3 regions of the Mesorhizobium sp. ESP7-2 genome follow, and region 1 is predicted to be linked to each of the others. Evidence: riboswitches for the same ligand, from Rfam matches in the RefSeq annotation. Region 1 holds a riboswitch; each other region holds the start of a gene.

Region 1 (7,428 bases):
CCGTACGGCTGGTCGACAAGTCGCTCGCTTGCCTGCCGCTGCTCTCCCATATCGGCAAGGCGCTTGGAACCCAACGCTTCATGACCTTCCATCCGCCGATCAGCGAGGCGGTGTTGAACGCGTTTCCGGATGCGGATCTCCTCTACGGCAAACCGATGCCGGTCGGGGCGGCAAGGGCGGTGCTTTCCAGAGGCGATGCGGCCTGGTCGCGGGTATGCTGGCTGATCGATACACAGGAGAGGCTGGCGGAGTATGGCGCGCTCGCGGCCGAGCTCGGCGTCGAGCTGCGCATCGCTTTCGAAATCGATGTCGGACTGCATCGTGGCGGCTTCGCCGATCCGGAGGCTTTGTCGCAGGCTCTGACGGCACTGCCGGCTCACAAGGGGCTGCGCTGCGAAGGCGTCATGGCCTATGAGGCGCATGCGCCGCACATACCCGGCCTGTTCGGCGGACCTGCCAAGGCGTTGGCGCAAGCCTCGGAACGGGCCGCCGCTTTCGTGGCGCGCCTCGGCATGAACCAGCGCCATATCTTGAATATCGGCGGCAGCAAGACCGCGCTGCTTCATCATGACGGCACCGCCAACGAAGTGTCGATGGGCTCGGCCTTCGTGCTGCCCCGCGATTTCGACACGCCCGGTCTCGGTGGCTTCCAGCCGGCCGCCTTCATCGCGACGCCAATTCTGAAAGTGGTCGAGCCGATGCTGCCCGGCCCGCCTGCGGTCTCGCGTCTGCTCCAGGCGCTCGGCCGGTTTCCGCGCAAGGGCTGCTATCTCTATAGCGGCAAATGGATGGCCGAACCGGTGTTTCCCGAAGGCATGGAGACGAACGGTCTGCTTGGCCTGTCCTCCAACCAGCAATTCATGTCCCTGCCCGCCGAGGCCGTCGTCAGGCCGGGCGACTACGCATTCCTGCGGCCGACGCAGAGCGAAGCCGTGCTGCAGCAGCTCGGGCCGATCGCGGTGCTTTCCGGTGGCAGGATCGTCGACCGCTGGCCGGTGCTGCCGATGGGGTGATGGCTGTCGTCTCGGCGTCGCCATTGGCGCCTGCATCTGCGATGTCGTCATTCCAGGGTCTGCGCGCGTCACTGCGCTCCCGGCTCCGCACAAGAATGACGAAGTTGTGAGGCGCCTCATTGCAAACGATTTTATTGACTCAGTCAACTAAATGACTGATCCTGTCCAGGACAGGAGGAATCCCCATGACGATCCACGACCATCCCGGCAAGGAACGCATCGACGCGATGCGCGCCTTCAACCGCTTCTACACCCGCCAGATCGGTGTGCTCGACGAAGGCTGGCTGAAAAGCACCTTTTCGCTTACCGAGGCGCGGGTGCTCTATGAGCTTGCCCATCGCGACGGGCTCGTCGCCAGCGACCTGGTGCGCGATCTCGGCCTTGACCCCGGCTATGTCAGCCGTTTGCTCAAAAAATTCGAGGAGCGCGGTCTGGTCGAGCGCGAAGCCACCGAGGCGGACGCGCGCCGCGCCTCGATCGCGCTGACGCCGGCGGGCAGGCAAGCCTTCGCGCCGCTCAACCAGGATTCGCACGACCAGGTGCGCGCGCTACTCGATCGCCTGGCGCCCGTCGATCAGGATCGGCTGGTCAAGGCCATGCGCATCGTCCAGGACCTGCTCGGCGACAGACCCGAACCCAAGGTGCCTTACATCCTGCGGCCGCTGCAGGTTGGCGACATCGGCTGGGTCACGCGCCGCCAGGGCATGCTCTACGCCCAGGACTATGGTTGGGACGAAACCTACGAGGCGCTGGTGGCTGAGATCCTCGGCGAGTTCGTCAAGAATTTCGATCCGAAATGGGAGCGCGGCTGGATCGCCGAGCGGGAAGGTGAGGTCGTCGGCTCGGTCTTCGTCGTGCGCAAGTCGGATCAGGTGGCCAAGCTGCGGCTGCTCTATGTCGAACCTTCGGCGCGCGGCCTCGGCATCGGCAAGCGCCTGGTCGAGGAATGCATCGGCTTCGCCCGCGCCAGGGGCTACAAGACGCTGACCCTATGGACCAACGACATTCTGACCGCGGCCCGGCACATCTACCAGGCGGCCGGTTTCAAGCTGATCGAGGAAGAGCCTCACCATTCCTTCGGCAAGGATCTGGTCGGACAGAACTGGGATCTGGAGCTGTAGCGGCGCGTCATGCCTTGACCGGCACCCAGATCTCCAGCCCGCCATTACCGGTGCGGCCATCGAATTCGGGCCTATAGCGCTCGAATTCCGGCGCGTAGGCGATTTCATGGCCGGAGGCGGGAAGCCAGCCGTTCCAGATCGTGTCGATCGTGCGCCGATGAAAAAACGGCAACGGCTGTCAGGCGGTCGGACGCAAAGTCGACGACAGGCTTGCACTCAGGTCTGTTCTGTTATAACAAAACGAAGCAATCGCCTTGCCTCGCCGTCGCGCGCGGCCTAGGCTGCGACTCGTGATGGTCCCCGAGCCGAAAGGCGAGGGGTGAAAAGGGAACGCGGTGAGACCTCATGGGGTCGAGGCCGCGGCTGCCCCCGCAACTGTAAGCGGTGAGCAAGATCCGGAACGCCACTGGCCGGCAAGGCTGGGAAGGCAGGATTGCGCAGAGACCCGTGAGCCAGGAGACCTGCCATCACCGAGTTGACCGGACGGGGTGTGCCGGGAGGAAACGTGGACATCGGTCTTGTCGGCCGGTCGACCAACATCCTTCCGTCGCCAGTTTTGAAAGTGACGGGAAGTTGGACGGCGCAATCGATCGTATTCACCCCGGCTCCATGCACCAGATCATCGTGTGCACTCTTTGCCGCGACGTGCCGACCGGCGTCAGGTCGGGCGAAGGTTTGTGCGCCGAGTTGCGCTCCCGCCTCTCGGCCCAGCCCGACGTGGCGCATGGTTTCACGGTCGAGGGCGTGACTTGCATGGCGGGTTGCGCGCGTCCCCTGGCGGTGGCTTTCCAGGCGCCAGGCAAGGCAGCCTATCTCTTCGGGTCGATCGACGCGCAGGCCGACGCTGCCGATCTCGTGCGGTTTGCCAGGCTTTACGCTTCGCTTCCCGACGGCTGGTGCAATTCCGGACAACGTCCGCCGCGCCTGGCCGGCAAGACGCTGGCCCGCATCCCGGGAGCCGGCAAGCTGGCGAATGGCAATCGATGACAACGCCGCTTCTCGATGCGCGCGACCTGGGCGCGACGGCGAATGGCCGGCATCTGGTCCATGCCGTCAGCCTGTCGGTGACATCAGGTGACCGCCTCGCCATCATTGGTCCCAACGGCGCCGGCAAGACCACGCTACTGCGCATGTTGTCCGGCATGCTCAGGCCGAGCTTCGGAGAGGTGAAGCTCGGCGGGCGGCGCCTGGATGGGATTTCGCCCGCCGAACGGGCCCTGCATATCGCCGTCGTGGGCCAGGCCGACCAGCCGGACCCACGGCTGGCGGTGATCGATTATGTCGAGCTTGGCCGCGTCCCGCATGCCGGCCTGAGGCGCCGCGGCGAGGAACGCGACATTGTCGTGGACGCGCTGCGCCGGACCGGCCTGTTGCCGCTGCTCGGCCGGACCATCGGCTCGCTGTCTGGTGGCGAACGCCAGCGCGCCCAGCTTGCACGTGCCATCGCGCAGGAGCCCAAAATCCTGTTCCTCGACGAGCCGACCAACCACCTCGACCCGCGCGCCCGTGCGGAATTGCTCGAACTGGTGGCCGGCTTCGGCATGACGGTGATCGCGGTGCTGCACGATCTGACGCTGGTGGCACCCTTCGCCACCAGGGTCGCGGTGATGAACGAGGCCCGGCTGCAGGCGCTGGCGCCGCCGCACGAGGCGCTGACGCAGCAGCTGATCCGCGAGATTTTCGGCGTCGACGTGTTTCGCCTGCGCCATCCCACCGAGGACCGCGAACTGACGGTGTTCGACCTTCCGAACCGCGCCGCACCGCCGTCCTGATCAAATCCATCCTTATCCGACACGTTCAACCAAGGAGCAAAGTCCGTGAAACGCCTCGCCTTGTCCCTCGTCGTCTCGCTGCTGGCCTCGACGGCCTTTGCCTTCCCCGTCACCGTCGACAGCTGCGGCAAGCCGCTGACCTTCGACGCGCCGCCGAAGCGCGCCGTCATCCATGATCTCAACATGGCCGAGATGGCCTTCGCGCTGAAGCTGCAGCCATCTATCGTCGGCCTGACCGGTATCACCGGATGGTACAAGGTCGCCCCCGAATTCAAGGCTGAGCAGGGCTCCATTCCCGAACTGGCGCCGAAATATCCGACGCTGGAGAATCTCATCGCCGTCGAGCCCGACTTCTTCTTCGCCGGCTGGTACTACGGCATGAAGCCCGGCGGCGAGGTGACCCCCGACACGCTCGCACCGCACGGCATCAAGACGCTGGTGCTGACCGAAAGCTGCGTCCATCTCGACAAGAGCCGCCCGGCCGCCTCCATGGACCTGCTCTATGGCGACGTCGAAAAGCTGGGCAAGGTCTTCGGCAAGGAGGCGGAAGCGGAAAAGCTTGTCGCCGGCTGGAAGGCGCAACTCGCCGATATCATCGCCAAGGTCGGCAGCGCCAAGGGAACACGCGTGTTCCTGTACGATTCCGGCGAGGACAAGCCGTTTACCGCGGGAAAGTTCGCCATCCCCAGCGCCATGATATCGGCAGCCGGCGGCGACAACATCATGGCCGACATGGATACTAGCTGGGGCAACACGGATTGGGAAACGGTGGCGGCGCGCAATCCGCAATTCCTCATCCTGCTCGATTATCAGGACGGCGGCGGTTACAGGAAACTGCTCGATTTCCTGAAGGCGCACCCGGCGATGAAGGAGACGGACGCGGTCAGGAACGAGCGCTTCGTGGCGCTTCGCTATGCCGAACTGACGCCAGGACCGGCGAACATCGAAGCCATCGGCAAGATCGCCAGGGCGATGCATCCGGAAGCGTTCTGATGGGTCTTGCCCGAGAGCACAAATCCGGCGCGCTTTCAGGGCACAAGGCCTTCACGCTGGCCATGACGGCGGGCGCGGTGGCGCTCGTCGCTCTCGCGCTGCTGTCGATCGCTTACGGCTCGACGCTGATACCTCTAACCGATGTCGTCGCCGCCCTTGGCCGTGCCATCGGGCTGGATGAGCCCGGGATATCGGGCCCGGTCGGCAAGATCGTCGTCGACTTGCGGCTGCCGCGCACGATCCTGGCGATCTGTGTCGGCGGCGGGCTGGGTATCGTCGGCGCGCTTTTGCAGACGGTGACCCGCAACGACCTTGCCGACCCTTTCCTGTTCGGCCTGTCGTCGGGGGCCGCTGCCGGCGCGGTTTCCGTCATCACCGTCTTTGGTGACAGCTTCGGCATCTGGACCTTGCCTGTGGCTGCGTTCACCGGCGGCATACTCGCCGCCTCCATCGTGCTTTTGCTGGTGGCGCGGGTGAGGGGGCAAGGTCCCGAACGGCTGATCCTCGCCGGCCTTGCCGTCTCTTTCATGTTCACGGCCTTGACCAACTATCTGGTTTTTGCCGGCGACCAGCGCGCGGCCCATTCGGTGCTGTTCTGGACCATGGGCGGGCTCGGGCTGGCGCGCTGGGACAATGTGTGGCTGGGCGCGGTGGGCGCTGGCACGATCGCGGCCTACGGACTGTGGAACCACCGCAAGCTGGACGCTTTCCTGGCCGGCGAAAGCGCCGCCGAAAGTCTCGGCGTGCCGGTGGCCCGCATGCGCAGGACGACATTTCTCGTGGCGGCTTTCTCGACGGCAATCCTCGTCTCGGTCGCCGGCGTCATCGGCTTTGTCGGATTGATGATCCCGCATCTGTCGCGGCCACTGGCCGGTCCCTTGCATCTGCGCCTGATCGCAAGTTGCGCGGTTTTCGGGGCGGTGCTCCTGCTGGCAAGCGATCTTCTGGCCCGGACCTTGCTGCCGCCGCAGGAACTGCCGATCGGCATCATCACCAGCTCGCTCGGCGCGTTCTTCGTCGTCACCATGGTTGTTCGAAACCGCCTTTGAAGACGGCGTCCGCGCGTTTCGCATGGGAAGGGCGTTCACCTGTCGCTAACCAGGATCGCGTTGCAGACCTGCCATGCGCATTTTTCCGGCTTTCGTGGCGATGTGGTATCTTGATTAGTAAGCACGCTTATTATATGTATCGCTCATGGTTTCAGATGGCATCGACAGACTGGGATTTTTGATCCACGACGTGCAGCGCCTGATGCGCAAGCGCTTCGAGGCGCGCGCCAGTGGGCTCGGCCTGTCCTCGGCGCAGTGGCGGCTTCTGGTCCGCGTTGCCAAGGAGGCGGGCGTTGCACAGGCGCGGCTCGCCGAACTGCTCGAAATCGAGCCGATCAGCGTCTCACGCCTGGTCGACCGGATGGAGGAGGGCGGCTGGATCGAACGCCGCTCCGACGCGGCCGACCGGCGCGTGCGGATGATCTTCCCAACCGAGAAGGCGAATGCGGCCTATGCGGACGTCAAGAGCCTTGCTGGCGAGGTCTATGAGGAATCGCTCAGCGGCGTTTCGCCGGAAGACCGGCGCGTCCTGATCCGGGCGCTGGATGTAATGGTACAGAATCTGACGGACAGCGAAGCTTCGTCGCTTGAAAAGATCAAGAGTTCGGAAGGTGCGGCAGCATGAACGCGGTAGCCAAGGTTGAAGAAAACGCTCCCAAGGTGGAGATGGAAGCGCCGGCCCAGCCGGCTGCCGCCCCTGTCGCGGTCACTCCTCCCGTGCAGCCGGTCGCGGCGCCGAAGAAGAAGCGCCGCATCGGCCGCTTCTTCCTGATGTTTGCCTTACCGGCGGCATTGATCATCGGCGGCGGCTATGTCTGGGTGACGGGCGGGCGCTACCAGGAAACGGAAAACGCCAATCTGCAGCAGGCCAAGGTATCGATCGCCTCTGACACGGCCGGCCGTATCGTTCAGGTCGCCATATCGGACAATCAGACGGTGAAGCAGGGCGATCTCCTGTTCGCCATCGACCCCGAGCCCTACCGGATCGCGCTTGCACAGGCTGACGCCGCGGTGGCTGCCGCGCGCCTCAATGTCGAGCAGCTGCGCGCCGCTTACAGCCAGGCGATGGCGCAGGAGAAATCCGCCAGCAGCGAAGTTGCGTATGCGCAGTCGCAATATGACCGTGCCGCCGATCTCGCGCAGAAGGGCATCAACGCCAAGTCCTCGCTGGATCAGGCCAGGAATGATCTCGACAAGGCAAAACAGCAGCTCGCCGTTGCCGAACAGGGCATCGTCAGCGCCAAGGCGGCGCTCGGCGGCAATCCCGATATCGAGACAGACAAGCATCCGACCGTGATGTCGGCGCTCGCCGCGCGCGACAAGGCTGCCTATGACCTGGCGCAGACCACGGTGAAGGCGCCTGCCGATGGTCTTGTCTATCAAGCCGCGTCCTTCAAGGTCGGCCAGTATGTCGGCTCCGGCACACCGTTGTTTGCGCTGGTCGAAACCGGCGACACCTGGATCGACGCCAATTTCAAGG
Region 2 (7,428 bases), on a different contig from region 1:
CTGGCGCGGCGATGACGAGCGCGGCGACGACAAGCGTCAGCAGGGCCGGCAGGCGCAGGAAGGCGAGGCCAAGCAGGCTGGCGAGTGCGATCTCGTGCAGGATGCCGAAGAAGATGAATCCATCGGGCGTGGCGATGCGGGTAACGATCGAGATGGCGACCGCGGCACCTGCAACCATGGCGAACCGCTTCCAGAAACCGTTCCAGCGGATCTGTCGGCCATGCGCGAGATACAGGCTGACACCGACCAGGAACAGGAAGGTCGAGGCGATGCAGCGGGCGTAGATCTTCCACCAGCCGAAGGCGGTGAGACCGGGATCGGTGTAGCCGAAGAATTCCAGATCCCAGGTGAAATGGTAGCTCGCCATCGCGATTAGCGCGACGCCGCGCAAGATATCGATGTGGACGATGCGCTTCGATGGCTCCGGAGCGGGTGCGGTCGGCGTGTGGATGCTCATGGTCTCGCGATCTGATTCAGCCCCTACAAGACGACTATCACGGTTGCACCGGATAGAAGAAGGCCGGTCGCCTTGGCCTGGGTCGCGCGGCGGGTGCGCGTCAGCCGCCGGGTTGGGCCAGCGCCGGAAAGCCTTTGACCGGCTTCGCTTTTGCCGGATGTGCGTCGGTTTCCTCTTAATGGGCCTGAAATGTCCACGGCAGATTTGACGCCGCGATTCTGCTTTGGGGAAGCAATGTCCACGCATGTGCGCCATCCGATCTGGCTTCCGGCCCTCAAGGCCGCGGATGCGCGCACCTTCGCCTCGCTCTACGCGGTGGAATCCTTCGCCCGCGCCATGGTTTCGAGCGTCATACCGATCCAGGCCTACGAGATCCTCCATAACGAGCAGATCGTCTCGATCCTCTATACCGTCGTGTCCATGCTCGGCCTGTCGGTGACCTTGTTCATGCCGATGCTGATCCGCCGCTTCGCGCGGCGCTGGGTCTACACGGCGGGCGCCTGCCTGCTCGCCATCGGCTCGCTGTTCTTCGTCACTCATACGCTCGCCGGGCAAGTGGCCGGGATGCTGTGCCGGGTGATGGGTGCCAGTGCGCTTTCGATCACGCTCAACCTCTACATCATGGACCACATCCGCAAGACCGACTTCATGCAAGCCGAATCGCTGCGCATGGCGTGGTCGATGGTCGCCTGGACGGGCGGGCCGACGCTTGGCATCTTCCTCTATGCGCATTTCGGCATCTACGCCGCGCATGGCGCGGTGGCGGTTTTCGCCATGGCCTTGCTGGCGCTGTTCTGGACGTACCGGCTGGGCGACAACCCGTCGATCCGCCCCGGCAAGACGCGGCCGGCCAATCCGCTCGCCAATATCGGCCGCTTCGTGGCGCAGCCGAGGCTCAGGCTCGCCTGGCTGATCGCCTTCGGCCGATCCTGCTTCTGGACGACGTTCTTCGTCTATGGACCGCTGTTCATGGTGATCACCGGCGAGGGTGAACTGGCGGGCGGCCTGCTGGTCTCGGCCGGCAATGCGCTGCTGTTCATGGCGATCTTCTGGGGCAAGGCGGGAAAGCGCTTTGGCGGCCGCCGGACCATGACATTTGCCTATTTCGCCATGTCGGCGTCGCTGCTGGCCGCCGGTGCCGTGGGCGAAACCGTACCGCTGCTCACCGGCGCCTTCCTGCTGTGTGGCGCCTTCTTCACCATCGCACTCGATGCGCTGGGTTCGACCGCCTTCATGCGCTCGGTGCGCTCCTATGAGCGCGCGCAGATGGCGGCGGTCTACCGCACCTATCTCGACTTTTCCGAACTGACGCCGCCGCTGGTCTATTCGGTGGTGCTGGCCTTCTTCGGACTGGGATCGGTGTTCGTCACGCTCGGCCTGCTGGCAGCGTTTTGCGGCTTCATGACCTGGCGCTATCTGCCGAAATCCCTCTGAAAATCAGAGCGAAAGCGCCGTATGGCGCTCGCGCACCCAATTGTGGAAACGATGCAAGTCGTACTCCTCGGGCATCAGCACGCCGGCTTGATGGCGCATCGAGCGCAGGCCCTTCTGGTTGACCTCGCAGATGGCGGCATCCTCCTCCAGCACCTGTGTGCCGAAGGCGACGATGTTGTCGATGTCGGTCTCGGCGAGCGCCTCGGGCGCGAACAGCCATTCGGCGGTCAATTCGGTCTGCTCCGGGCCGAGCGGCACCAGCCGCACGGTCCTGACATAGTCGACATGGCCGACGATGAACATCGAGGGCAGGCTGGTGACGTAGGTCTGGCCAGCGGTTCGTTCCGCCTGCGTCAAGCCCGGGAAGACCGGCCCGTGCGTCCGCCCGTCACGCGACCATGTTTCAGCCCCGGCGCGCAGGCCGCCCGAAAACTCCGGCGCATCATTGGCGGCATGGCGCGCCCATTCGGGATCGTCGTGCCGGCTCATCAGACCGCGGCCATAGATCGGCACAAGCCGCGACAGGTCCTTGTGAACGCCCGGGCAGTGCAGGCATTCGTTGAAGTTTTCCCAAAAAATCTTCCAGTTGCAGTTCATCACCTTGCGCAGCACATGGCCCGACACCAGCGTGTCCAGCGGCCAGTTGCCGAGGTCGCCGGAGGCCGGGTCGAAGGATGACTGCGCCGAGCCGGCGGCATCTTCAGCAAGATTGGCGAAGACGAAGCCCCGCCACACCGAGAGTGCGACGCTATAAAGCGGATAATCGGCCTTGTCGAAGCCATCAGGCAGCGACTTCGATGGCACGCGCACAAGGTCGCCGTGCAGCGAATAGGACCAGGCATGATACGGGCAGGTGATCAGCCGCGCCTTCAGCCGTCCTTCGCTTTCCTGGCAAAGCTGCGAGCCGCGATGCCGGCACGTGTTGTGGAAGGCACGCAACGCGCCAGTCTCGTCGCGCAACACAAGAATTTCCTGCGTACCGACGCGGAAGGTGCGGAATGCCAAAGGCTGGGCAAGGTCGGCCTCGCGGCAGACGAGCAGCCAATTTCTGTACCAGATGGCGTCGAGATCACGCTGATAGTTCTCCTGATGCCAATAGGCCGATGAGGGCAGCGACGGCTCGGTTCGGGTCAGGCCGTTATAGGGCTCGCGCTCGCTGGCATCGGGCTGCATGGCTGGCTTCCTGTGAGGGTTGCCAGCCGACACCCGGCCATGGAGTTTGTCAATCAGGACGGGATGGGAGCGGCTTTGCCGATACGACGCTCCTGCGCTGGCGGCTGTCGGAATTTGGTTTGCCGCGCGCGGCGAATTTCCCTATAATCACCAGCGTCGTCGGTTCCTTTTTGGAGCCAAGAGGGAATGCGGTGCGGACAGGAATTCCTGTCTAATGCCGTGGCTGCCCCCGCAACTGTGTGCGGTAGTCCTCTCCATATGCCACTGAAGGTTTTCCTTCGGGAAGGTGGGGAAGGGCGCTTATCCGCGAGCCAGGAGACCTGCCGGCGACAGGAAACTGACTTCGATGCCCTCGGGTGGAGGGCGAAAGGACAAGACATGACTACCGCTTCCGTCTCCCTCGGCGCCTCCGTCTCCTCGCAGTCGCGCTTGATGCAGCTCGCGCTCGCGGCGCTGCTCGGCATCTTCGTCGTCGGCTTTGTCGGTTTCTCGCATATCGATGCGGTCCACAATGCCGCCCACGACTATCGCCACTCGATGGCGTTTCCCTGCCACTGACGAGGATCTGACTTCATGAATCTGTTTCGCAACGTCGTGTTCGTCGCGGCGATCGCGGGGCTCGTGGCCGGTGTCGTTCTCGCCTGCATGCAGGCCTATGCGACAGTGCCGCTGATCCTCAAGGCGGAGGTCTACGAAAAGGCCGGCGGCGGCCATCACCACGACCATGGCGCGGCACCCGATACCAGCGCCGTAAGCACGGTCGCGCCCGCTGGGAATGCGATGAGTTCTGCCGCGCCAGCAGCCGTCGAAGCCAAGACGCCGGCGGAGGAAGACGAAGCCTGGGCGCCGGCCGACGGTTTCGAGCGTTTCGCCTTCAGCGTGGTTGCCAATATCGTCACCGGCATCGGTTTCGCGCTGGTCCTGGTCGCGGTTTCCGAGTTTGCCGGCGGCATCGGCAATTGGCGCCAGGGCGTGTTCTGGGGGCTGGCCGGCTTTGCCGTGTTCACGCTGGCGCCTGGCCTCGGCCTGCAGCCGGAATTGCCGGCAATGCCGGCGGCCGATCTTCTTCCGCGTCAGATCTGGTGGACGGCAACGGCGGCGGCGACCGCCATCGGCCTTGGCCTGATCGTGTTTCGCAGATCGCTGCCGTTGACCATCCTCGCCGTCTTGCTGATCGTCGCCCCGCATGTCGTCGGCGCGCCGCAGCCCGCCAGTTTCGAAACACCGATCCCGGAAGGCCTGCACCATCAGTTCGTGGTGGCGGTGACGGTGACCAATCTGGTGTTCTGGCTGGTGCTCGGCGCCGTCGTCGGCGTGGTGCGCAGGCGCTTCACCGGCACGGCGACCAGCCTGCGCGACAGCTTTGCCTGATCGCTGCAAGCTGACTTTCATCATCGGTGGCGCGCGCTCCGGCAAGAGCCCCCACGCCGAAACCCTGGTGGCGGCATTGCCCTCGCCATGGGCCTATATCGCCACGGCGCAAGCCTATGACGACGAGATGCGCGAGCGCATCGCGTTGCACCGCTCGCGGCGCGGCGAAGGGTGGTCGACCATCGATGCGCCACTCGACCTTGCCGAAGCGCTGGAAGCCTTGCCGGATGATCAGCCGGTGCTTGTCGACTGCCTGACGCTGTGGCTGACCAATCACATGTTGGCCGATCACGACGTTGACGCGGCGTGCCGACGGCTGGCGGACGTGCTGTCGCGGCCGCGCGGGCCGTGGTTCGTGGTATCGAACGAGGTCGGGCAAGGCATCGTGCCCGACAATGCGCTGGCGCGGCGTTTTCGCGACGACGCCGGCCGGCTCAATCAGCGGGTCGCCGCAGTCGCCGACACGGTGCTCCTGATGGTGGCGGGGCTACCGCTCAAGGTGAAGTGAAATGACTGACATCGACGACAAGGATGAAGAACGCCATCGCGCCAAAATGGCCAAGCGCAAGGCGGTGCAGGACGCCGAGGTTGCTGGCAAGACGATCGAGAAGGGGTTGCTGATCGTCAACACCGGTCCCGGCAAGGGCAAGACCACGGCCGCCTTCGGGCTGGCGCTTAGAATGCTCGGCTACGGCAAGCGCGTCGGCGTCGTCCAGTTCATCAAGGGCAGATGGCACACCGGCGAGAAGGACGCTTTCGCCGCCTTTGGCGACCGGGTCGTCTGGCACGCCATGGGCGAGGGTTTCACCTGGGAGACGCAGGATTTGAAGCGCGACATCGCGGCCGCCGAGGCTGCCTGGGCCAAAGCGCGGGAATTGATCGACGATCCCTCGATCAGCCTTGTCGTGCTCGACGAACTCAACATCGCGCTGCGCTACGATTATCTCGATCTCGACAAGGTGGTAGCGGCGCTGAAGGGCCGGCGCGAGGGCCTGCATGTCGTCGTTACCGGCCGCAACGCCAAGCCAGCGCTGATCGGGGCCGCCGATCTGGTCACCGAGATGGGCGTGACCAAGCATCATTTCTCGGCGGGCGTGAAAGCTCAGCAGGGGATCGAGTTCTGATTGTTCACCAACCGGAGGCTGTTCATTGGAGCAAGCAGTAATCGTCTATCTTCTTCTCAGCGATGGTCAGTTCGGAACGCCACAGGAACGAGAAACCATTATCGCTCTTGAGCAGAGACTGGAGCAAGCTGTCGGGAACGCATCCGCAGGCGAGTTTGATGGCGATGAATTTGGTGGGGGCAAATGTGTCCTCTACATGTATGGACCGGATGCCGAACGACTTTTTGCTGTCATCGAACCCGTGCTCAAATCTTCTCCTGCAGCTACCGGTGGCTATGCGATCAAAGGTTCGGGAAGGCAGCAAATCCAAATGCAAAAGAGGCCCGTGTTAGCTGGTGAGGCAGTTCGCAACCGCTCCGGACGATCACACTACAAAAACAACGACCGAGACCAGCCCAAACAGGCCAATCAGCAGATAATCGGCGACTCGATAGAGGGTTAGCGCCCGCCTTATGTCGAGGCTGTCGGCTTCGCGCCGGCCGCCTTCGCCCATGAAAATGTCGTCCACCACCACGCCGCCATAGCTGCGTGGCCCGGCGAGCGCCAGGCCAAGCGCGCCGGCCATCGCTGCTTCCGGCCAGCCGGCATTGGGCGAGCGGTGTTTTTTCGCGTCGCGCCGTACCGCCTGCCAGGCATTGCTGGGGTCGGTGCCCTTAACCAGGAAAGCCGCCAGCACGATCAGCAGCGCCGTCAGCCGTGATGCCGGCAGGTTGATCCAATCGTCGAAGCGCGCCGCCGCCCAGCCGAAGGCCTCGTGGCGTGGGGTGCGGTGGCCGATCATCGAATCGGCGGTGTTGGCCGCCTTGTAGGCGGCGCCGCCGGCCAGCCCGCCGACGCCGATCCAGAAGGCTGGGGCGACGATGCCATCGGAAAAATTCTCCGCCAGGCTTTCGATCGCGGCACGGCAGACGCCGGCGCGATCCAGCGTTTCGGGATCACGGCCGACGATCCGCGAGACGGCGGCTCGGCCCATGTCGAGGCCTCCACTGTCGAGCGCGTCGGCGACGGCTTCGACATGTTCATAGAGGCTCTTCTGCGACAGAAGCGATGTCGCCAGAAGGACGGCAATGATCCACCCCAAGGGGACGAACCAGAGTAGAACAAGCTGCACGCAAAGACCTGTTAGCGCCGGCATCAGCACAATGACCAAAAGCGCCTGGACACCGCGTTGACGACGCAGCGCGTCGGGATCAGTGGCGCGGTTGAGGCTTAAGTCGAGAAAGGATATGAGCCTGCCGAACCACGTCACCGGATGGCCGATGGCGCGAAACAGCCAGTCGGGATAACCGAGGGCGAATTCGACAACCAATGACAGGAAAGCGATCAGGACTGACATGAGGCTTCTTGAAGGAGCGGTGGACCATGGTGGAAGTCTTGGCCGGGCAAGGGCGCTTTTCCCCAGTGCCGTGCTGCCTTTCGTCGACCTCTCGACCGGTATCAATCCGCACTCCTACCCGCTTTTCGACCTGCCCGCCACCTCCCTGTGGCGATTGCCGGAGGCCGCGCGTGGGCGCGAACTGATTGAGATCGCGGCCAAGACATATGGCGCGCCTTCCGCAGGAAACGTCGTGGCGGCGCCCGGTACGCAGATCCTGCTGCCGCGGGTGACTTCGCTGGTGAAGCCCGGCAAGGCATTGGTGCTGGGGCCGACCTATGCCGAACACGCCCGGGCGGCCGCGATTGCCGGGCACGAGATGGTCGAGGTCCGTGACTTCGCGGCGCTGGCCGAAGCCGACCTCGCCATCATCGTCAATCCGAACAATCCGGATGGGCGCATCATCGAGCGTGACCGGCTGCTGGCGCTGGCTGCCGGACTTCGCGCCAAGGGCGGGCTGCTGGTCGTCGACGAGGCGTTCATGGATGTCGGCC
Region 3 (7,428 bases), on a different contig from region 1:
GGCGCGCATGATGGCGGGACCCATTCGATCGAAGAAGATGAACGGCCCGACCAGGCGCCGCTTGGCGGTCGGCAAGGCGCGGCGCACCTCGAAGCCGCCAATATCCTTGGCGTTCGGGATGACCATCAGCTCGATCTGGTCGCTGGCGAAGGCATCGCCGGCCTCAGGGTCTTTCCCCGGGAAGAAGCTCATGAACTCTCCTGGTCAGCGGTCAGTGGGCGCTTTGGGCATATCAGGCGAACCGGATCGCCGCCTTTGCTCTTAGTTTAGCCGCCACCTCTTCGCGATTGCGCGGATGCTGGTGGGTTTCGAGCGAATCGAGAAGCTCGCGTGCCGATGCCGCGATGGCGTCGACCGCGTGATCAAATGCATGCTGGTTCTTGGCGGAAGGCCGCGTCGTACCGCTCAGCTTGCGGACAAACTGGAGTGCCGCGTCGCGGACTTCGTCATTGGTTGCCGGCGGATCAAAATTGAACAGGGTCTTGATGTTTCTGCACATCGCTTCCGTATCTCCTCTTGTCCGTTTCAATCGGGACGAACTGTATCCTCGATCATGATCGTGTCCAAAAATCGGTAAAGCTGCTCGGCTCCCTAGTCCGCGTCGAGCGGCTCGGTTCCAACCGGCTTGCCGTCGCGCGACAGCCTGATCTTCTCGACCTTGTCCTCAGCGGCCTTCAGCAACCGGTCGCAATGCATCTTCAGCGCCTCGCCGCGCTCGTAGATCCGGATCGACTGGTCGAGCGGCACGTCGCCACGCTCCAGATCATCGACGATCTTCTCCAGAGCGTCGAGTGCCTGTTCGAAGCTCATCGCCTTGACGTCTTCGTTGATCTCACCAGTCATCATTCATCCTTTCATCAGTCGCCCGACATGGGCGGCGACCGAAAATGCCAATCCCTGCAGATCGTAGCCGCCCTCGAGCAGGCTGACGAGCCGGTTGCCGCCATGGCGTGCGGCGCGCTGCATCAGCTGGCCGGTCGCCCAGTCGAAATCGTCCTCGGTCAGATTGATTTCCGCCAGCGGGTCGCGATGGTGCGCGTCGAAGCCGGCCGAAATGATGATCAGGTCGGGCGCGAAATTGTCGAGTGCCGGCAGCACGCGCGACAGGAAGGCATCGCGAAACACCTCGCTGCCGGTCCGCGGCGCCAGCGGCGCGTTGACGATATTGCCAGCGCCGGTCTCGTTCTTCGCGCCGGTGCCGGGATAGAGCGGCATCTGGTGTGTCGAGCAATAGAGCACCGAGGGATCGTCCCAGAAAATATCCTGCGTGCCGTTGCCGTGATGCACGTCCCAGTCGACGACGGCGACACGCTCGGCGCCATGCTTCTTCTGTGCATAGCGCGCAGCGATTGCCGCCGTATTGAAGAAGCAGAAGCCCATGGCCGTGGTCTTTTCCGCATGGTGCCCAGGCGGCCGGGCGGCGACGAAGACATTGTCGGCGCGGCCCGCAAAGACGTCGTCGACGGCGGCGTTGGCGGCGCCGATCGCCGTGGTCGCGGCCTGCCAGCTCTTCGGGCTGGCGGTGGTGTCGGCATCGATGCGGGCAATGCCTTCGTCGGGGATGGCGGCGCGGACACGCGCGACGAAATCGGCGGGATGCGCGTAAAGGATGGTCGCCTCGTCGCCTTGCGGTGCCTCGACGCGGTCGAGCGCGGCGAAAGCTTCGTCGTCGAGCACGCGTTCGATGGCGCGCAGGCGGTCGGGCCGCTCGGGGTGACCGGGCGGGGTGATGTGTTCGAGAAAGATCGGGTGCGTGTAGAGACGAGTGGCCATGTCCCCCTATCTAGTGCCCCGGCGCGGCGATGGCCATGCGTTGCGGCCTGATCGCTGGGGAAAATCGAACCTGCGTCCATTCATGTCGCTGCGGGCATTGGCGTCGCCGGCCATTCGGCGTAAGACTGCCGCTACTGCCTGGTGCCCGCGAAAGCGGGAGAATCGGGAACACGGTTTGATACCGTGGCGTGCCCAACGCTGTGAGGGGGACTGCGCCGGTAAGTGCCACTGTCGATGACGGGAAGGCACCGGACGTGGGTTGATCCCGAGCCAGAAGACCGGCCTGGCAGGCATCGTCATCCGCATGGTCAGGCGGATGACGTCAGAGCGACGTGCGTTCTCTTGGACGCACAAAGTACGCTCTGAAAATTTGAACTGCTGCAATCGCAAGGGGACAAGCGATGCCGGAAGATATGACCGCTGCAATGGGCGATGGATTCGACCAGATTGCGCGCGACGCGGTTTACCGCGCCATGTTCACGCGGCGCGACGTGCGTAGCCATTTTACATCGGAGACGATCGACGACGAGGTGCTGGCGCGGCTGCTGCTTGCCGCCCATCACGCGCCGTCGGTCGGCTTCATGCAGCCCTGGAATTTCATCGTCATTCGCGATGCCGCGCGACGGGGGGAGGTGCGCGACCTGTTCTTGGCCGCCCGCGAACAGGAACTGCCGGCAATCGAGGCAGACCGGCGGGCGCTCTACCGCAAGCTCAAGCTCGAAGGCATTTGCGAAAGCGCGCTCAACATCTGCATCACCTGCGACCGCGAGCGTTCGAAAGGCTCGCCGCTGGGACGCTGGCACAATCCGGAAATGGATCTCTACAGCACGGTCTGCGCGGTGCAGAATTTCTGGCTGGCGGCACGCGCCGAGGGCGTTGGCGTCGGCTGGGTCAGCATCATCGAGACGCAAGCGCTGAAAAGCCTTCTATCTATCCCCGAGCACGTGACGCCGATCGCCTATCTCTGCGTTGGCCGTGTTTCCGAGTTCGCGCCCAAACCCGACCTCGAAACGCATGGCTGGGGCCGACGGCTGCCGCTGCCCGACCTGATCATGAGCGAGACGTTTTGCGGCCAGGGTGAGGCGTCGCTCAAATCCACGGTGGCCCGCCTCAACACCGTAGCCGCTGCGCCGGCAAACCCCGCCGATCAGCGCGTCGCGCCGGCCGTACCCCAGCGCGAACCGTCGAAGGTGGAGAGCGCCTTGTCCTTGAGTTCCCGGAACTTTGACGAGGCTTCGGCGAGCCGGGCGTCCCAGGCGGCATCGGGGACCTGGCCCTCGATGGTCTTGAAATAGACCTGCATCAGGCAGGCAATGGCGAACGGCTCGATGAAGGCCGCCTTGAAAGCCCAGGCAAAGACGATGGCCAGAACGAAGGCCCAACCGGCGAGCTGACCGGGCATGACGTAAAGAATAGTGGCTGCCGGCGCCAGCATCAGCAGGAAGATGACAAAGGAGACGCCCCACATGATGACCGCCAGCCAGACCGCGTTCCTGACCATTGTCTTGCCGTTCTGGGCGTAGAGCACGACGCCTTGCCGCGCCGTCTCGAACGGCGAGGACGAATTGATGCGGATGTTGTAGCCGAGAATGATCTCGTCGACATAGGTGAGCGACAGGCGGATCACCGTGTTGATGAACGAGACCAGGCCGCTCAGGCCCGGAATGGGCAGGAAGGCTGCGATGCCGCCGAGCAGGCCGGTGATGGCGCGGATGGCGCCCTTGACCAGTTGGTCGACGACGAAAAGGATGTTCGCCTCGGCAAAACGCTCGGTCACAATCTCTCTTGCGTAGGCGATCTGGTTCTGGCTGTCGGGAACGTCATGGCCGTCGATCAGATGAACCATGACGGCGATGTGACCCGCCTTGACGACGTAAAGGATATATTCGCGGATCCAATAGACGGCGATCGAGACGAGGCCGAAACCGACCACGCCACCCCACATGGCGAAGGACAACGGTCCATCAGGATCGGTGGAGATATGGCCGACGCCATAGCCGACGGAGGCGCCCGTGCCGGTGGCCATGATGTAGGCCAGCGTGATGCCGAAATAGACGATCATGCGAAAGACAATGAAGGGCCAGGTCCGCATCATGATGGACACCGACCTGCCGATATCGAAATCCCACATGCCCGAATCTCCCCTCAGAGATGGCTGTGGAGGATGCGCTCAAACCGGCTATTGTCAATTGCAGGCGGCGGCGGGAGGCGCCACGGTGGCTCAGTTTGGCCGCGCTTCCGGCTTCTCGAGCAGGCCTTCAAGCAATTGCTTGAAGGCTGCCACCACCTTCCTCGACGTCGCTTCGGGATCGTTCGAATTGGCGATCCGCTGCGCGGCCTGACTGCTCGCCCCATTGATCAGCCGCGCCGCGGTCTCCGGATCGAGGCCCGGCACGACCACCCCCTCCTCTTGCAGCGCGGTCAGATGATCGGTCATTGAACCGACGCAGGCATTGGCATTTGACCACTGTGCCGGATCGCCCAGCACCGCCGGACCGTCCCGGAACATGATGCGCTGGATTTCCGGCTCGAGCGCCATCTCGATATAGGTGGTGCATTCGTCGACGAAATGCTGCCAGCGGGTCGGCGCCCTCGACGCGACCTCGTTCACCCGCGCCGCCATTTCAGCATCGATTTGCGCGATAACCGCCTCAAGCAGTCCCTTCTTGTCGCCGAAGTGATGATAGAGGGCGCCGCGCGTCAGTCCGGCCGACGCGGTGAAATCGTCCATCGACGCTTCGGCGTACCCGATGGTGCCAAAGGCTTGGCGCGCCGCGGCGATCAGCTTGGCGCGTGTCTCCGCGATCATCTCCTTGCGTGGTCGATGCATGTCCTGGCCTTATCTACATACGCCCCGTATGCCAATTGACATACGCGACGTATGGTCTATTTAACACTCATACGTCCCGTATGTAATCGTCGAGTCGCTCCTTGTCGAGGAACAGGATCATGCAAAACCCCTATTCGGAAATCTTTCGCGCCCCCGGAGCCAAGGGCTTTGCCGCCGCCGGCTTCATGGCGCGCCTGCCGATCGCCATGGCGCCGATCGGCATCGTGGCGATGTTGTCGCAGACGCGTGGCGAATACTGGCTGGCGGGTGCGGTTTCCGCGACATTCGCCTTGGCCAATGCTTTCCTGGCGCCGCAAATATCGAGGTTGGTCGACCGCCTCGGCCAGACGCGGGTTGTCGTACCCACCACCATCATCTCCGTGCTCGCATTCGCGGCCCTGATCGCATCGGCCAACCGGGATTGGCCGGTATGGACGCTGTTCGTGTCGGCACTGCTGGCCGCGGCAATGCCAAGCATGCCGGCCATGGTGCGGGCGCGCTGGACCGAGATTTTCCGGGGCCGGCCCGAGATGAACACCGCCTTCGCCTTCGAGTCGGCGGCGGATGAACTGGTCTACATCGCCGGCGCATCGCTGTCGGTGGGCCTCAGCGCCGCGCTGTTCCCGGAAGCGGGCGTGCTCGTCAGCACGCTGTTCCTCGCCCTTGGCTCGACAGCCTTCATCCTGCAGCGTTCGACCGAACCGCAAGTGCGACCGGTGGACCATGGCTCAACGGGCTCGGCAATCCGCCGGGGGCCGGTTCAAATCATCACCTTCGCCATGATCTTCATCGGCGCGACTTTCGCGACGACGGAGGTGAGCACGGTGGCGATCACCAAGGAATTCGGCCAGCCGGGCGCCGCAAGTCTCGTCATCGGCGTCTATGCGCTGGGGTCCTTCGTGCTCGGCATCATCATCGGCGCGCTCAACCTGAAAGCACCGCTGCAGCGCCAGCTCGCCATCGCGGTCGCTTTGGTCACGCTCGGCACGCTGCTGCCGCTTACCGCCGGCACCGTGCCTGCGCTCGCGCTGACTGTCTTCATCAGCGGCGTGGCGATCTCGCCGACCTTCATCACCGCCTTCGGCCTGATCGAACGGCATGTCCCTGAAACGATGCTGACCGAAGGCATCACCTGGGTGATGACCGGCATCGGCATCGGTATGGCGCTGGGCTCTTTCGCCGCCGGTGCGGTGGTAGACGCGTTCGGCGCCCAGAGCGGGTTCTGGGTTTCGGTGGCGTCAGGCGTTATCGCACTGGTCACGGTGCTGCTCGGCCAGCGCAGCCTCGCTACCCACGAATGCGAGCTGGAAGGATGCGAGGCGGCAATCCCGGCCGAATGACAGCCAGGATTTGTCGAGCTTAGATAATCTCGGTCTTGGCGATATGAATGCCAAAACCCTCGAGACCGACATAGTGGCGCTCGCGCGAGGCGATCAGGTTGATCGAGGAAATGCCGAGATCCTTCAGGATCTGCGCACCAAGGCCGATCTCACGCCATTCGCTCTCGCGCCGGCGCGCCTCTTCATGGTCCTCGCGATCGCCCGGCGCCGGCCGGTTGCGCTCCTGGTGAGCGACGCCGACCGAGCCCTCGCGCAGATAGACGATGACGCCGCGCTTGCGCTCGCCCATCGCCTTCATGATGGCATCGAGCCGGTGGCTGGTGCCGAACACGTCGGTCACCACATCCTCCGAATGCAGCCGCACCGGCACCTCCTCGCCGTCGCGAATGTCGCCGAAGACGATGGCGACGTGATGCATCGTGTCCCAGGGCAGCGTGTAAGTGAAGACCTGCGCCCTACCACCCAGCGTTTCGATGTCGGAGCAGGCGACGCGCTCGACCAGCGTTTCCTTGCGCTGCCGGTAGGCGATTAGGTCGGCGACCGAAACCTGCTTGAGACCGTGCTCCTCGGCGAAGGCCGCGACTTGTGGGCCGCGCTTGACGGTGCCGTCATCATTGACCAGTTCGGAAATGACACCGATCGGCGGCAGGCCGGCGAGCTTGCAGAGGTCGACGGCCGCCTCGGTATGGCCCGAGCGCATCAAGACGCCGCCCTCGCGCGCGATCAGTGGGAAGATGTGGCCAGGGCGGACGAAATCGGAGGCGCCGACATTGCCGTTGGCAAGATTGCGCACGGTCAGGGTGCGGTCGTCGGCCGAAATGCCTGTCGTCGTGCCATGCTTGAAGTCGACGCTGACGGTGAAGGCGGTGGTGTGGGCCGAATCATTGTCGGCGACCATCGGCGCGAGGTTCAGCCGCTTGGCTTCCTCGCGCGGCATTGGTGTACAGACGATGCCCGACGTGTTGCGCACGATGAAGGCCATCTTCTCCGGCGTACAGTGAACGGCGGCGACGATCAGGTCGCCCTCGTTCTCACGCCCGTCATCGTCCATGACGACGACGATCTCGCCGCGTTCGAAAGCCCGGATTGCTTCGACGATCTTCTTCTGGTCGTAAGGCATGGAAATGCTCGCTTCGCTCGCAGGGAATAGGCAATAGGCAGCAGGGAAAAGGAAATTTTGGCTCTTTCGGGCGGGCAGACTGGCCTCCTGCCTAATCCCTACTGCCTATTCCCTTTCCTGTCTGTCCTCGATGCCGCAGATAGTGGTCGGCAATGGCGCAGGCAACCATGGCCTCGCCGATCGGCACGGCGCGGATTCCCACGCAAGGGTCGTGGCGACCCTTGGTCATCACCTCCACATCGTTGCCGTCCTTGTCGATCGATTTGCGCGGCGTCAGGATCGAAGAGGTCGGCTTGACGGCAAAGCGCGCGACGATCGCCTGGCCGGTGGAGATGCCGCCGAGGATGCCGCCGGCATTGTTGGAC

What was found. Region 1 has a riboswitch for cobalamin ahead of LB543_RS00740 (DUF1636 family protein). Riboswitches for the same ligand answer to the same signal wherever they lie in the genome.
Region 2: another riboswitch for cobalamin. It lies ahead of LB543_RS28785 (CbtB domain-containing protein); the one in region 1 lies ahead of LB543_RS00740 (DUF1636 family protein).
Region 3: another riboswitch for cobalamin. It lies ahead of bluB (5,6-dimethylbenzimidazole synthase); the one in region 1 lies ahead of LB543_RS00740 (DUF1636 family protein).

Annotation. Positions count from the first base shown of each region.
Region 1 is NZ_JAIUGQ010000001.1:131,384-138,811, forward strand. Features, by position in the region: gene LB543_RS00725 (DSD1 family PLP-dependent enzyme) at 1-1,013, shown strand, start outside; gene LB543_RS00730 (helix-turn-helix domain-containing GNAT family N-acetyltransferase) at 1,199-2,134, shown strand; partial or broken gene LB543_RS00735 (GyrI-like domain-containing protein) at 2,142-2,291, opposite strand; cobalamin riboswitch at 2,412-2,618, shown strand; gene LB543_RS00740 (DUF1636 family protein) at 2,708-3,121, shown strand; gene LB543_RS00745 (ABC transporter ATP-binding protein) at 3,118-3,906, shown strand; gene LB543_RS00750 (ABC transporter substrate-binding protein) at 3,952-4,899, shown strand; gene LB543_RS00755 (FecCD family ABC transporter permease) at 4,899-5,948, shown strand; gene LB543_RS00760 (MarR family winged helix-turn-helix transcriptional regulator) at 6,094-6,573, shown strand; gene LB543_RS00765 (HlyD family secretion protein) at 6,570-7,428, shown strand, end outside.
Region 2 is NZ_JAIUGQ010000044.1:26,199-33,626, forward strand. Features, by position in the region: gene LB543_RS28770 (heparan-alpha-glucosaminide N-acetyltransferase) at 1-457, opposite strand, end outside; gene LB543_RS28775 (MFS transporter) at 692-1,891, shown strand; gene LB543_RS28780 (aromatic ring-hydroxylating oxygenase subunit alpha) at 1,895-3,064, opposite strand; cobalamin riboswitch at 3,208-3,407, shown strand; gene LB543_RS28785 (CbtB domain-containing protein) at 3,443-3,622, shown strand; gene LB543_RS28790 (CbtA family protein) at 3,638-4,435, shown strand; gene cobU (bifunctional adenosylcobinamide kinase/adenosylcobinamide-phosphate guanylyltransferase) at 4,428-4,943, shown strand; gene cobO (cob(I)yrinic acid a,c-diamide adenosyltransferase) at 4,945-5,559, shown strand; gene LB543_RS28805 (hypothetical protein) at 5,585-6,001, shown strand; gene cbiB (adenosylcobinamide-phosphate synthase CbiB) at 5,924-6,895, opposite strand; gene cobD (threonine-phosphate decarboxylase CobD) at 6,894-7,428, shown strand, end outside.
Region 3 is NZ_JAIUGQ010000009.1:186,670-194,097, reverse strand. Features, by position in the region: gene LB543_RS12025 (pirin family protein) at 1-192, opposite strand, end outside; gene LB543_RS12020 (DUF2277 domain-containing protein) at 233-499, opposite strand; gene LB543_RS12015 (exodeoxyribonuclease VII small subunit) at 592-843, opposite strand; gene LB543_RS12010 (histone deacetylase family protein) at 847-1,773, opposite strand; cobalamin riboswitch at 1,896-2,075, shown strand; partial or broken gene bluB (5,6-dimethylbenzimidazole synthase) at 2,175-2,753, shown strand; gene LB543_RS12000 (hypothetical protein) at 2,921-3,904, opposite strand; gene LB543_RS11995 (TetR/AcrR family transcriptional regulator) at 3,995-4,603, opposite strand; gene LB543_RS11990 (MFS transporter) at 4,723-5,943, shown strand; gene ribB (3,4-dihydroxy-2-butanone-4-phosphate synthase) at 5,963-7,063, opposite strand; gene aroC (chorismate synthase) at 7,155-7,428, opposite strand, start outside.